Regions from separate parts of the Paenisporosarcina sp. P5_A11 genome, predicted to be linked through region 1. Evidence: riboswitches for the same ligand, from Rfam matches in the RefSeq annotation. Region 1 holds a riboswitch; each other region holds the start of a gene.
The links. Region 1 has a riboswitch for thiamine pyrophosphate ahead of tenA (thiaminase II). Riboswitches for the same ligand answer to the same signal wherever they lie in the genome.
Positions count from the first base shown of each region.

Region 2: it holds a riboswitch for thiamine pyrophosphate, as region 1 does, so the genes downstream of both, AC1DOS_RS05215 (YkoF family thiamine/hydroxymethylpyrimidine-binding protein) here and tenA (thiaminase II) in region 1, are expected to answer to the same signal.
Region 3: it holds a riboswitch for thiamine pyrophosphate, as region 1 does, so the genes downstream of both, AC1DOS_RS08125 (ABC transporter substrate-binding protein) here and tenA (thiaminase II) in region 1, are expected to answer to the same signal.

Region 1 is NZ_JBFUKT010000139.1:1,726-5,084, forward strand. Features, by position in the region: partial or broken gene dnaN (DNA polymerase III subunit beta) at 1-230, shown strand, start outside; gene AC1DOS_RS15230 (YjjG family noncanonical pyrimidine nucleotidase) at 305-1,006, shown strand; TPP riboswitch at 1,119-1,217, shown strand; TPP riboswitch at 1,283-1,378, shown strand; gene tenA (thiaminase II) at 1,447-2,127, shown strand; gene thiM (hydroxyethylthiazole kinase) at 2,117-2,869, shown strand; gene thiD (bifunctional hydroxymethylpyrimidine kinase/phosphomethylpyrimidine kinase) at 2,866-3,359, shown strand, end outside.
Region 2 is NZ_JBFUKT010000017.1:13,858-17,216, reverse strand. Features, by position in the region: gene AC1DOS_RS05225 (ABC transporter ATP-binding protein) at 1-505, opposite strand, end outside; gene AC1DOS_RS05220 (ECF transporter S component) at 498-1,097, opposite strand; gene AC1DOS_RS05215 (YkoF family thiamine/hydroxymethylpyrimidine-binding protein) at 1,099-1,704, opposite strand; TPP riboswitch at 1,923-2,029, opposite strand; gene AC1DOS_RS05210 (GntR family transcriptional regulator) at 2,192-2,578, shown strand; gene AC1DOS_RS05205 (DUF1648 domain-containing protein) at 2,578-3,359, shown strand, end outside.
Region 3 is NZ_JBFUKT010000037.1:11,643-15,001, forward strand. Features, by position in the region: partial or broken gene AC1DOS_RS08120 (NAD(P)-dependent alcohol dehydrogenase) at 1-549, shown strand, start outside; TPP riboswitch at 1,343-1,452, shown strand; gene AC1DOS_RS08125 (ABC transporter substrate-binding protein) at 1,681-2,688, shown strand; gene AC1DOS_RS08130 (thiamine-binding protein) at 2,689-2,982, shown strand; gene AC1DOS_RS08135 (ABC transporter permease) at 2,979-3,359, shown strand, end outside.

The DNA of each region.
Region 1 (3,359 bases):
GATATCATCTAGCTCAGCTGAAATCGGTAAAGTAGAAGAAGAAATACAAACCACATTAATTGAAGGCGAAGAGTTGAAAATTTCGTTCAGTGCAAAATATATGATGGATGCGTTAAAAGCGGTTGGTGGGCAGGATGTAATGGTTAAGTTCACAGGTTCCATGCGACCATTCATTATTAATTCTGTTCATGATCGCTGTTTTACAATTGATAGTACCGGTTCGTACATAAAGAAGAAATGTGCATTTAGTAGTATGATGGTTTTAGATTCATTTAAAATGAACCACAAAAAGGATGAGAAGACTGTGAAGTATGATGTATTAATATTTGATTTAGATGACACTTTGTTTGATTTCGGTGAGACGGAAAAGCATGCACTCGATAATTCATTTCGTGCATTTAGTTTCCCTAATGGTTTAACTGAATACAGAGCAAGTTATAAAGAGATAAGTAAAGGACTTTGGCTTGATTTAGAGCAAGGACGTATCTCGCTTTCAGATTTAAAAGTAGAACGATTCAAGCGTTTATTCCTCCAACATAAACTACTTCTTAATCCAGAAGATTTTGGACATGCATATATAGAAAATCTAGGAAGAGAAGTACATATGATTGATGGTGTTCAGGATATGTTGACCAATCTATCTAGTTGCAGACTTGTTCTTTTAACAAATGGATTTCAAGATGTTCAACATTCGAGGATTGCTCTTTCGCCACTAAATCAAACATTTGAAGCGATTATTACTTCGGAGGAGACTGGTTATCAAAAGCCACAAGCAGAAATTTTCGAATATGTCTTTAGAAAGCTGAGTATTAAAGATAAGCAAAGTGTATTAATGATCGGCGACTCTCTAAGCGCAGATATCCAAGGTGGCAATAATTTCGGAATCGATACCTGCTGGTTTAATCCACATAATAAAGCAAATGAAACAACTATTACTCCAACATATGAAATCAGTAATTATGAAGAATTAGAACAAATCGTAAAGCAAAACGTATTAGTAAAATAATTCAAAGCTGTAAATGGCTAGGATTTCCATGTGAGTATTATAAAAAGAGTGTAATTAATCATCTACAGTCGTTTGTTAGGATGAATTTATTATGCTATTATGAACCTAATTAAAATAGTTGCGGGGGGACGCTTTGGCGTTGAGAAGGTTAAAACCTGACCCTTTGAACCTGTTCGTTAAGACGAACGTAGGGAGCAGAGTACATAGCGTTTCGACGTTTTTCTTTTGTGCTGAAGCTCTCCATTTTGGAGGGCTTTTTTGTTTGCTAATTCAATATTTTAATTGCGGGGGAACTATTTAGTTGAGAAGGTAAAACCTGACCCTTGGAACCTGACAGTTAACACTGACGTAGGGAGCAATGTTTCATTGGAAACGCTCTTTTGTCATGCGCAAAAGGGCGTTTTTTGCACTTGCGTCCATCCGAAAAAGGAGGACTTATAATGACATTTTGTGAAGAAGTACGAGAGGAAACGGATCTTTATTGGCAAGGAAGTTTTGATCACCCATTTGTAAAAGGACTTGTCGATGGAACGCTGCCGCTTGAAAAATTTAAGTTTTACATGATGCAAGACGCTTATTATTTAAAGAATTACACAAAAGTACTCGCGATTGCAGCTTCAAAAGCTGAGACGAACGAAGATATTGCCTACTTTTTAGAAACGGCTCGTCATATCAACGAGGCTGAGCTTGAGTTACACCGAACTGTCTTTAAGGAGCTAGGTATAACTGAAGAAATGGAAGTAAACTTTGAACCATCACCAGCTGCTTATAACTACGTATCACATATGTACAATGCTGCACATAACGGAGATGTTGCAGAGGCTTTTGCTGCGATGTTCCCTTGTCCATGGTTATATCAAGAAATTGGGGAGAAGTATAAAGACGCAAAACCAGGCATCAAGCTATATGAAGAATGGATTGAAATGTATAGTGCACCGGATTACAAAGAAAAAATCGAGCTGCAAAAGGCGATGATGAATCGTTATGCAGAAGAAAATCCAGCCAAGCAATCAGTATTAAAAGCTCATTTTGAAAGAAGTTGCTACTATGAGTGGAAATTCTGGGAAATGCCATGGACATATGAAGACTGGCAAGATGAGGTGAAGAACTATGCCTATTAAACAGATTCGTAATAAGAAGCCACTGGTACATTGCATCACGAACTATGTCGTGGCAAACTTTACCGCTAATGGTTTACTTGCAATTGGTGCGTCACCTGTCATGGCTGATGAAGTAACAGAAGTGGAAGAAATGGTCGCGATTTCAAATGCTCTTTTAATTAATATTGGCACAATCAATACAAGAACGAAAGAAGCCATGTTAATAGCAGGGAAAAGAGCGAATGAGCTTGGAATACCTGTCGTTTTAGATCCAGTTGGAGTAGGGGCAACTTCTTTTCGACAACAAGTAGTAAAGGAATTATTAGAAAATGTCCGATTCGATTTACTCCGTTGTAATGCAGGTGAACTTGCGACCATTGCAGGCGTTTCATGGCAAGCTAAGGGCGTGGACAGTGGTGAAGGTGAGATGGACGTTGCAGTCGTCGCCAAACATGAGGCGAAAAAATGGAACTGTTTAGTGGTGGTCACAGGAGCCTCTGATTATATTACTGACGGTGAGAATGAATTTTGGGTAGCAGGTGGTCATGAACAGATGACAGAGGTAACAGGTACAGGTTGTTTGTTGAGCGCGATTTGTACAGCAGTTCTTAGTTTGGAAGGAGAGGCTCTTTTAAACTTACGTGATGTACTACAAGAATATAAAAAGGTGTCTGAACATGCGGTTCAATCGCCACTTCTTGGCTCATTCCAGACTGAAGTCTTAAATTCATTGCATCAATTGTCTAGAGGTGAAGCCAATTGAACATCGTGATGACCATAGCAGGCTCAGATAGTAGTGGTGGAGCTGGCATACAAGCAGATTTAAAGACGTTTCAAGAGCTCCGAGTGTTCGGTACATCAGCGATTACTGCGTTAACAGCTCAGAATACACTTGGTGTAGAGGGAGTTTTTCCTGCATCTGTAGACTTTGTTAAACATCAAATCGAAGTCGTCTTTCAGGATTTTCCCGTAAAGGCAGTCAAGACCGGTATGCTTTTTTCAGCACCAATTATTGAGGAAGTGGCGAAAAGCTTATGTGAGAAAGATGTGCTGCTTGTCATTGACCCTGTGATGATTGCCAAAGGAGGTGCAAGCTTGCTAAAAAATAACGCAGTTGAAGCATTAACGACTAAGCTTTTACCACTTGCAACGGTATTAACTCCTAATATTCCAGAAGCTGAAGTGATTAGTGGTGTTGAGATTAAGTCGGAACAGGATATACAAAAAGCTGCTGAAAAGATATTAGGGCTGGG
Region 2 (3,359 bases), on a different contig from region 1:
CCACTCGTTGTTTCATTCCCCCAGAAAGAGTTTGTATGGTCGTTTTTCGGAATTGTGTAAGACCAGTCATTTCAAGTGTCTCCGTGATGCGATGCTCCATTTCAGGTCGAGTTACATGCAAGTTTTCTAATGTAAAAGCCATTTCCTGTTCAACTGTTGGCATACAGAACTGTGTATCTGGATCTTGAAACACAGTAGCGACGCGGTGGTTGATTTCACCAGGAGCAAAACATGCAGCATCGCGTTGCCAAAGTGTTATTGAACCTTCAAGGTCACCATCGCAATTGTCAGGATACAAGCGATTCATTAAATACAATAAAGTGCTTTTCCCGCAACCACTAGGACCATATAAAGCTACACGTTCCCCAGCTTGAATGGAGAAAGAAATATTTCTAAATACTGGCGATTCATCTTCTGGAAATTGAAAAGTGACATCTTTAAAATCAATGATTACCGGCGTAGCTACTATTTCAACTTGAGATTTTTTACTGAGGGTATTAACCAATAACCTCACCTTTTATCTTGTGATTTTTACCTGTATCACGGGAAATGGAGTAGCCACGAAGAGCCCCAGTAGCGAGTAAACCATCTGATAAATATTTGCCACCTAAGCCAGCAATGACAGCACCACTTATGACACGAAGCGTAAACATTAAGACTAACAAGGAAGGATCAAGTGCTGCGTAACCAGACACCAAGAAGCCATAAGCAAAACTAAAGACTGCGGAACCGACACCTGCTAAACAAAGCACCCACCAGTCATAACGTTTGTAACCAGTCGCAGCAAATGCTGCCTCAGCTCCTAGTCCCTGAACAAGTCCTGTTAAAATCAATCGAGGACCTACTGCATTACCAATCATCACTTCAATCATTGCGGCCATCGTTTCGGACAACAAAGCGGCACCTGGTTTGCGGATGATGTAGGTGCAGATAATCGAGACAATAAACCAAATTCCAAATATCCATTCATACGCAATCGGACCAATCACACCTGCCCAAATGTTTCCGACTTGGACAAATAGTAAATACACGACCGCAAAAACAACGGCAAATACGGACATTAAGACGACTTCTTTTAGTTTCCATGATTTCAACATATTACGCATCTCCTTTATGTGAAGGGCTGTTGATGCTCATGTTAACAGTCATCACTAAGTGTCTATGTTGTTCCGAACGGGCATGAGTGAATGCTTCTTCTAGGAAGGTAAAAACCTCGTGTATATCGCCATGGAGCCCACTTGCATAGTGCATCGACTCATTGAACACACCATGTTCTTTTGCACGAGCTACTTCTGTATAAATGACCGGCATATAGTCGGGGTTATTCATAGGATAAAGCGCAAACTGAGATGAAACATATTGTTTGATCTCCCGAATTTGAGGTTCGTTTAACAAGATGTCATCTTTCTCTAAATACACATCTCCCGCAGAATCCCCAGGACAACCAATCGAAAATGTCCCGTTAAATGCTACATGTGCTCCTGTCTTCGCTGCATATAAAACAATGGCTCTCGCTGTATCAAAGACGTGAATTTGCTTGCCACGCATGACTGTACTGACGTCATCAGTATGCATCCACACATTTGATGTATCCGCTTCGCGCAATGCCCCTTTAATAATTTCAATAAAATTGTCTGCCATTGGGTGAAGCGAAAATCTTAACCCCACAATTGGACTTGTCCCACAACTAAACCCTTGTTCCATTCCCATCTCCTCCTTCTAATTGGTGTCTAGAGAGTAAGTTAACGACGTCATAAGTGGTGCGAGTTACTTCGATAAAGTTGAGACAAAAAAACGTCTCTCTAAAATGAAAGTGTCTATCACCGAAAAATATAGTCAACCACTCTGCTCAGTCACCGTTTTTGAACATAAAAATAGCCGCATTCGACGTGGAATGCAGCTGTTTTGCTCAATAGAAATTGGCAAAAGTCGCCGCACTTCCTCACGCCAGTATTATCTGGATCGAGTGTTAAGGGATCGGAGCTAATGCTCTCATCTCAGCCAAAATATAGCACCCCTAGTGCAGTAGTCGTATGCAGTTTTTTAAATGTTAAAGAACGGCTTCATTGTAACGCACGAAAAACACATTGTAAACCAAGTAAAAAAATTATACTTGTCACAATATAAAATCTGTTCTATATTATATATAACAAAGCTGTTCTATTATTAATAGAACAAGAAGGGGTCGCATATGTTTATTGAAATTGAAGCAAATTCTGCCGTGCCGATTTATTTGCAACTGGCCCAGCAAATTATTGAAAGTGTTGCAAAAGGTAGCTTGAAACCGGGCGATTCTTTACCGTCAGTCCGTGCATTTGCTGCAGACCTTGGAATGAACATGCATACCGTAAATAAAGCGTATCATTATTTAGAAGAGAAGGAATTTATACAAATTGTACAGAAAAAAGGCGTATTCATTCATGAAAACGGGGTTCGGAAAGCATCTGAACTAGATCGACTTCGTTTGAAAAAAGAATTACGTCCAATTATTGCAGAGGCACTTTGTCTACAATTGTCCCAAGCAGAAATTGAGTTGTTAATACAAGAAATAAGTTTAGATTTGAAGGAGGAAATGTGATGGCCGCAATTATTTTTATTATCATTTTAATTTTTATTATTGCCATTCAAGCTTTCTTACCAAAGTTTTTAAAAGAAAGTGAGGCATTTGGTATCTACATCCCGGATACTCATGTCAAAGACAAACGAATAGAACACATGAAAAATGGCTATACAAAAGCCATATTAGCGAGTGGGATTGTTATCCTCGCGGTTTTTATCGGATGGCTATGGACGTTTCGTCCCAGTCAGGAGCAAATGGTCTATGTTGGAATGGTTGCTCAAATAGTGGCACTAATCTTCTCAATGGGACTTTATGCAAAAAACCATATTGCTTTAGCTAATTGGAAGAAAAATGAAAAGTGGACTGCTGGGCAGAGTGAGCGAAAAGTAGTCGACTTACAATTTCGTGAACAGCTTAAGTTGTTACCGAGTATCTACTTTATAATTCCTATGATTATAACTCTTGGTTTAGGGATTTTAGGGTTAAGTCAATACGATACGTTATCCAACCAGATTCCAACACATTGGGGACCAAGTGGCGAAGCAGATGCATTCGCAGAAAAAAGTTGGGTTTCGGTGAGTGCTTTACCTATCATGACACTCGTACTCCAAGGGATGCTACTGTTTTTCAATGGAGCGATGAAACAATCAGGAGCGAAGATTCAAGTTCGCCACAAGAAACGTTCACGTGAGCAACAACTCGCGTTTCGAAAATATTCAAGTTGGTTATTATTTGTCGTGACAATTACCGTAACGTTGCTGATGGGGTACTTACAGCTGACAATCATCTACCCTGAAAT
Region 3 (3,359 bases), on a different contig from region 1:
AAGCTAACATTCAGAATGGTCAAAAGGTCCTTGTCTATGGAGCTTCAGGAAGTGTAGGAACTTATGCAGTACAGATTGCAAAGTTCTTCGGAGCAAACGTTACAGGGGTATGCAGTACCACGAATTTAGAATTGGTAAAATCTCTGGGAGCCGATCAGGTAATTGATTACACTGCAGAAGATTTTTCTAGTAAAGGCGAGACTTATGATGTGATCTTTGAAGCGGTAGACAAGAGTTCGTTTTCAGCTTGTATGAAATCGCTAAAGAATAACGGAACCTACATAAATGTCACTGTACCGTTACCAGGTGGTCGAATGTTATGGACTAAATTGACAAGCAGCAAGAAATTATTATTGAGTCGAAATTCACCTGAAACTTCAGAACCACTTAACTTCCTTAAAGAACTTGTTGAGATGGGGAAATTAAAAGTGGTCATTGATAGGTATTATGAGTTTGAAGAGATAGTTGAGGCTCATAGATATGTGGAGAAAGGACACAAAAAGGGAAATGTCGTCATAACTATGGAAACATAACAACAAATCCAAATAACTGAAGCATAAAATGCACGCCCTTGGTGAATAACAATTTTTGGTGTTTAGTCAATGTTGCTCATTAAAAGTTAATTGATGGTACACAACCACACTGGGGAAATTACTTTAAAAATAATGTACAAGTATAAATTTGAAAAGTAAAATACAAAATAAATCTTCATTTCTTGTTGAACTAACAAGTGCCTGGGTTAAAGAAAAGACTCACTTTTACAAGTAAACCGTTCAGTATTAGATCACTTATTCCGTAATAAACGGTCAAATCAAACCTGTTTTATTATCAAGATAAACAGCCAAATATAACCCAAATTAGCACCTCATTTCGAGGTGCTAATTTTTATTGGAAGTTTTATATTTTACCGGTAAAAATGTATATTGTCGGTATAATATATAAAAAATATTTTCACTTTATATTGCTGATTCGTATCATAGGTTTCATGGATAGATTTTCAAGTGTATGTAGGTAATTACTAGCTTGTAAAGGAACAAATGAGGTCACATTCCATACATCCTTTGGCCCCTTTTTATGAGTGTCCGAGATTCGGGGGGATAGTTCATGTAGCTACAGCTTCCTGTTTTGATAGTTATGCCGAGCAGGCTGGACAATATGAAAGATGTGAGTTTCCAGTTAATCATAATGATACCTCCCTTGATGCATGGTGGGTAGGTACTTTAAACATGTGTAATGAGGCGCATTAATTTGCTCTTAATTCTATATTTCTGTTTATCTCTTGAAACTTATGCAATTCTGTGTCAATGTTAATAATGATAACGCATTAAACGAATTTCATAATTGAAACATGTGGGGGGGCCAGTGTTGCTGGTTGAGACCGTATCCTTAAGATACACACCCTTGGAACCTGATCTGGATAACACCAGCGTAGGGAACATATTTAAACATTTTTATTTGTGTTGATATGCGTCCTAGGTACCTACCTGGGGCGCTTTTTCATTTAAATAAAAAATGTTTAAGTGATTAGTCGATATGCCTCTTAGCACCTGGTTAGTTAGATTTTGGTGTGACTCTGCGTTTCTGAGAAAGAATTTGGCTTTACTTAAGAATATGTTTCCTCCTTTCGTTCCGTTCCGTCGTTTAATGCTCTCAACAGATTTGGAAAAGGGAGAGAAAATGATGAAAAAATGGTTAGGATTATTACTAATTATTATGATGTTAACCGCTTGCGGCAATGGTGACAACGCTAGCTCTGGAACCAATGATTCGAGCGGAAAGTTGAAGAAAGTAACCGTGGTATTGGATTGGACACCGAATACGAATCATACAGGCTTATATGTAGCAAGAGACAAAGGCTATTTTAAGGAACAGGGTCTTGATGTAGAAATTATCATGCCAGGTGAAGCCGGTGCTAATCAACTTGTGGCTTCGGGGAAGGCTGAATTCGGAGTTGGTTATCAGGAATCCTTAACAGAAGCACGTGTTCAAGATGTACCAATAGTTTCGATTGCTGCCGTAATTCAACATAATACATCTGGTTTTGCGTCTCCAGCTGAAAAAGAGATTACTTCACCAAAAGATTATGAAGGTAAAGCCTATGGAGGCTGGGGTGCTCCAGTTGAAAAAGCAGTGATTTCTTCTTTAATGAAACAACAGGGTGCAGATGTGGAGAAAGTTGATATGGTAAATATGGGCGATACAGACTTCTTTACAGCCGTAAAAAGAGATGTAGACTTTGCATGGATCTATTACGCTTGGACAGGTATTGAAGCTGAACTTCGTGGAGAGAAATTGAATATGCAATATCTGACCAATTACTCAGATAAGCTAGATTACTATACGCCTGTTCTGATAACTAATGAGAAGTTGATAGCAGAAGATCCCGATACCGTTCGTGCTTTTGTAACAGCAACATCCCAAGGTTATGAATACACAATGGATCATCCAGAAGAAGCGGCGGGAGTTTTAATAAAGGCTGTACCAGAGTTAGATCCAGAGTTGGTTAAAGCAAGTCAAAAATGGTTGTCTCCAAAGTATCAAGATGATGCATCACAATGGGGAATACAAGATAAAAAGGTTTGGGAAAACTACGCACAATGGATGTATGATAATGGATTATTAGAAGGCAAACTAGACGTAGAGAAAGCCTTTACGAATGAATTTTTACCTAAAAAGGAGAATGAATAGATGAATAACTCTTTAGTTAGCATTCAGATCATACCGAAAACAAAAAATGGTGAAGATTCAATTCCATATGTTGATCAAGCGATTGCCGTCATAAAGGATTCAGGAATACGCTATGAGGTCCATCCACTTGAAACCACAATGGAAGGGAATTTGACAGAAATTTTCTCTGTTATCCAGAAAATGAATGAGCGAATGATGAAGGCTGGCTGTGTAAATGTCATTTCCCAAGTAAAAATCCTTTATCAGCCAAGCGGTGTTTCGATGGATAAATTGACAGAGAAATATCGATCATGAAAGTTTTCCATAGAGGGTGGAGACCATTATTGGTCCTCATCCTTTTATTTACCATATGGCAACTATCCTGTTGGTTATTCGAAATACCGAAGTGGCTACTGCCAGCACCATCTGAAATATGGTTAGAAGGAATAACAGGCTGGGGAAATTACAGGAGTCATGTAGTATCAACGGTTAAGTTGTCCTTTATGGGGCTTTTGATAGGTAGTGGAGTTGGCATTATCATAGCTGTCACTTTACACAGTTTACCAAAGCTTAGAGAGGCATTTTATCCAATTATTATTTTGACACAAAACATTCCTATCATTGTGTTGGCTCCGTTGTTGGTAATATGGTTTGGATTTGGAATGCTACCCAAAATCATTGTCATCACATTA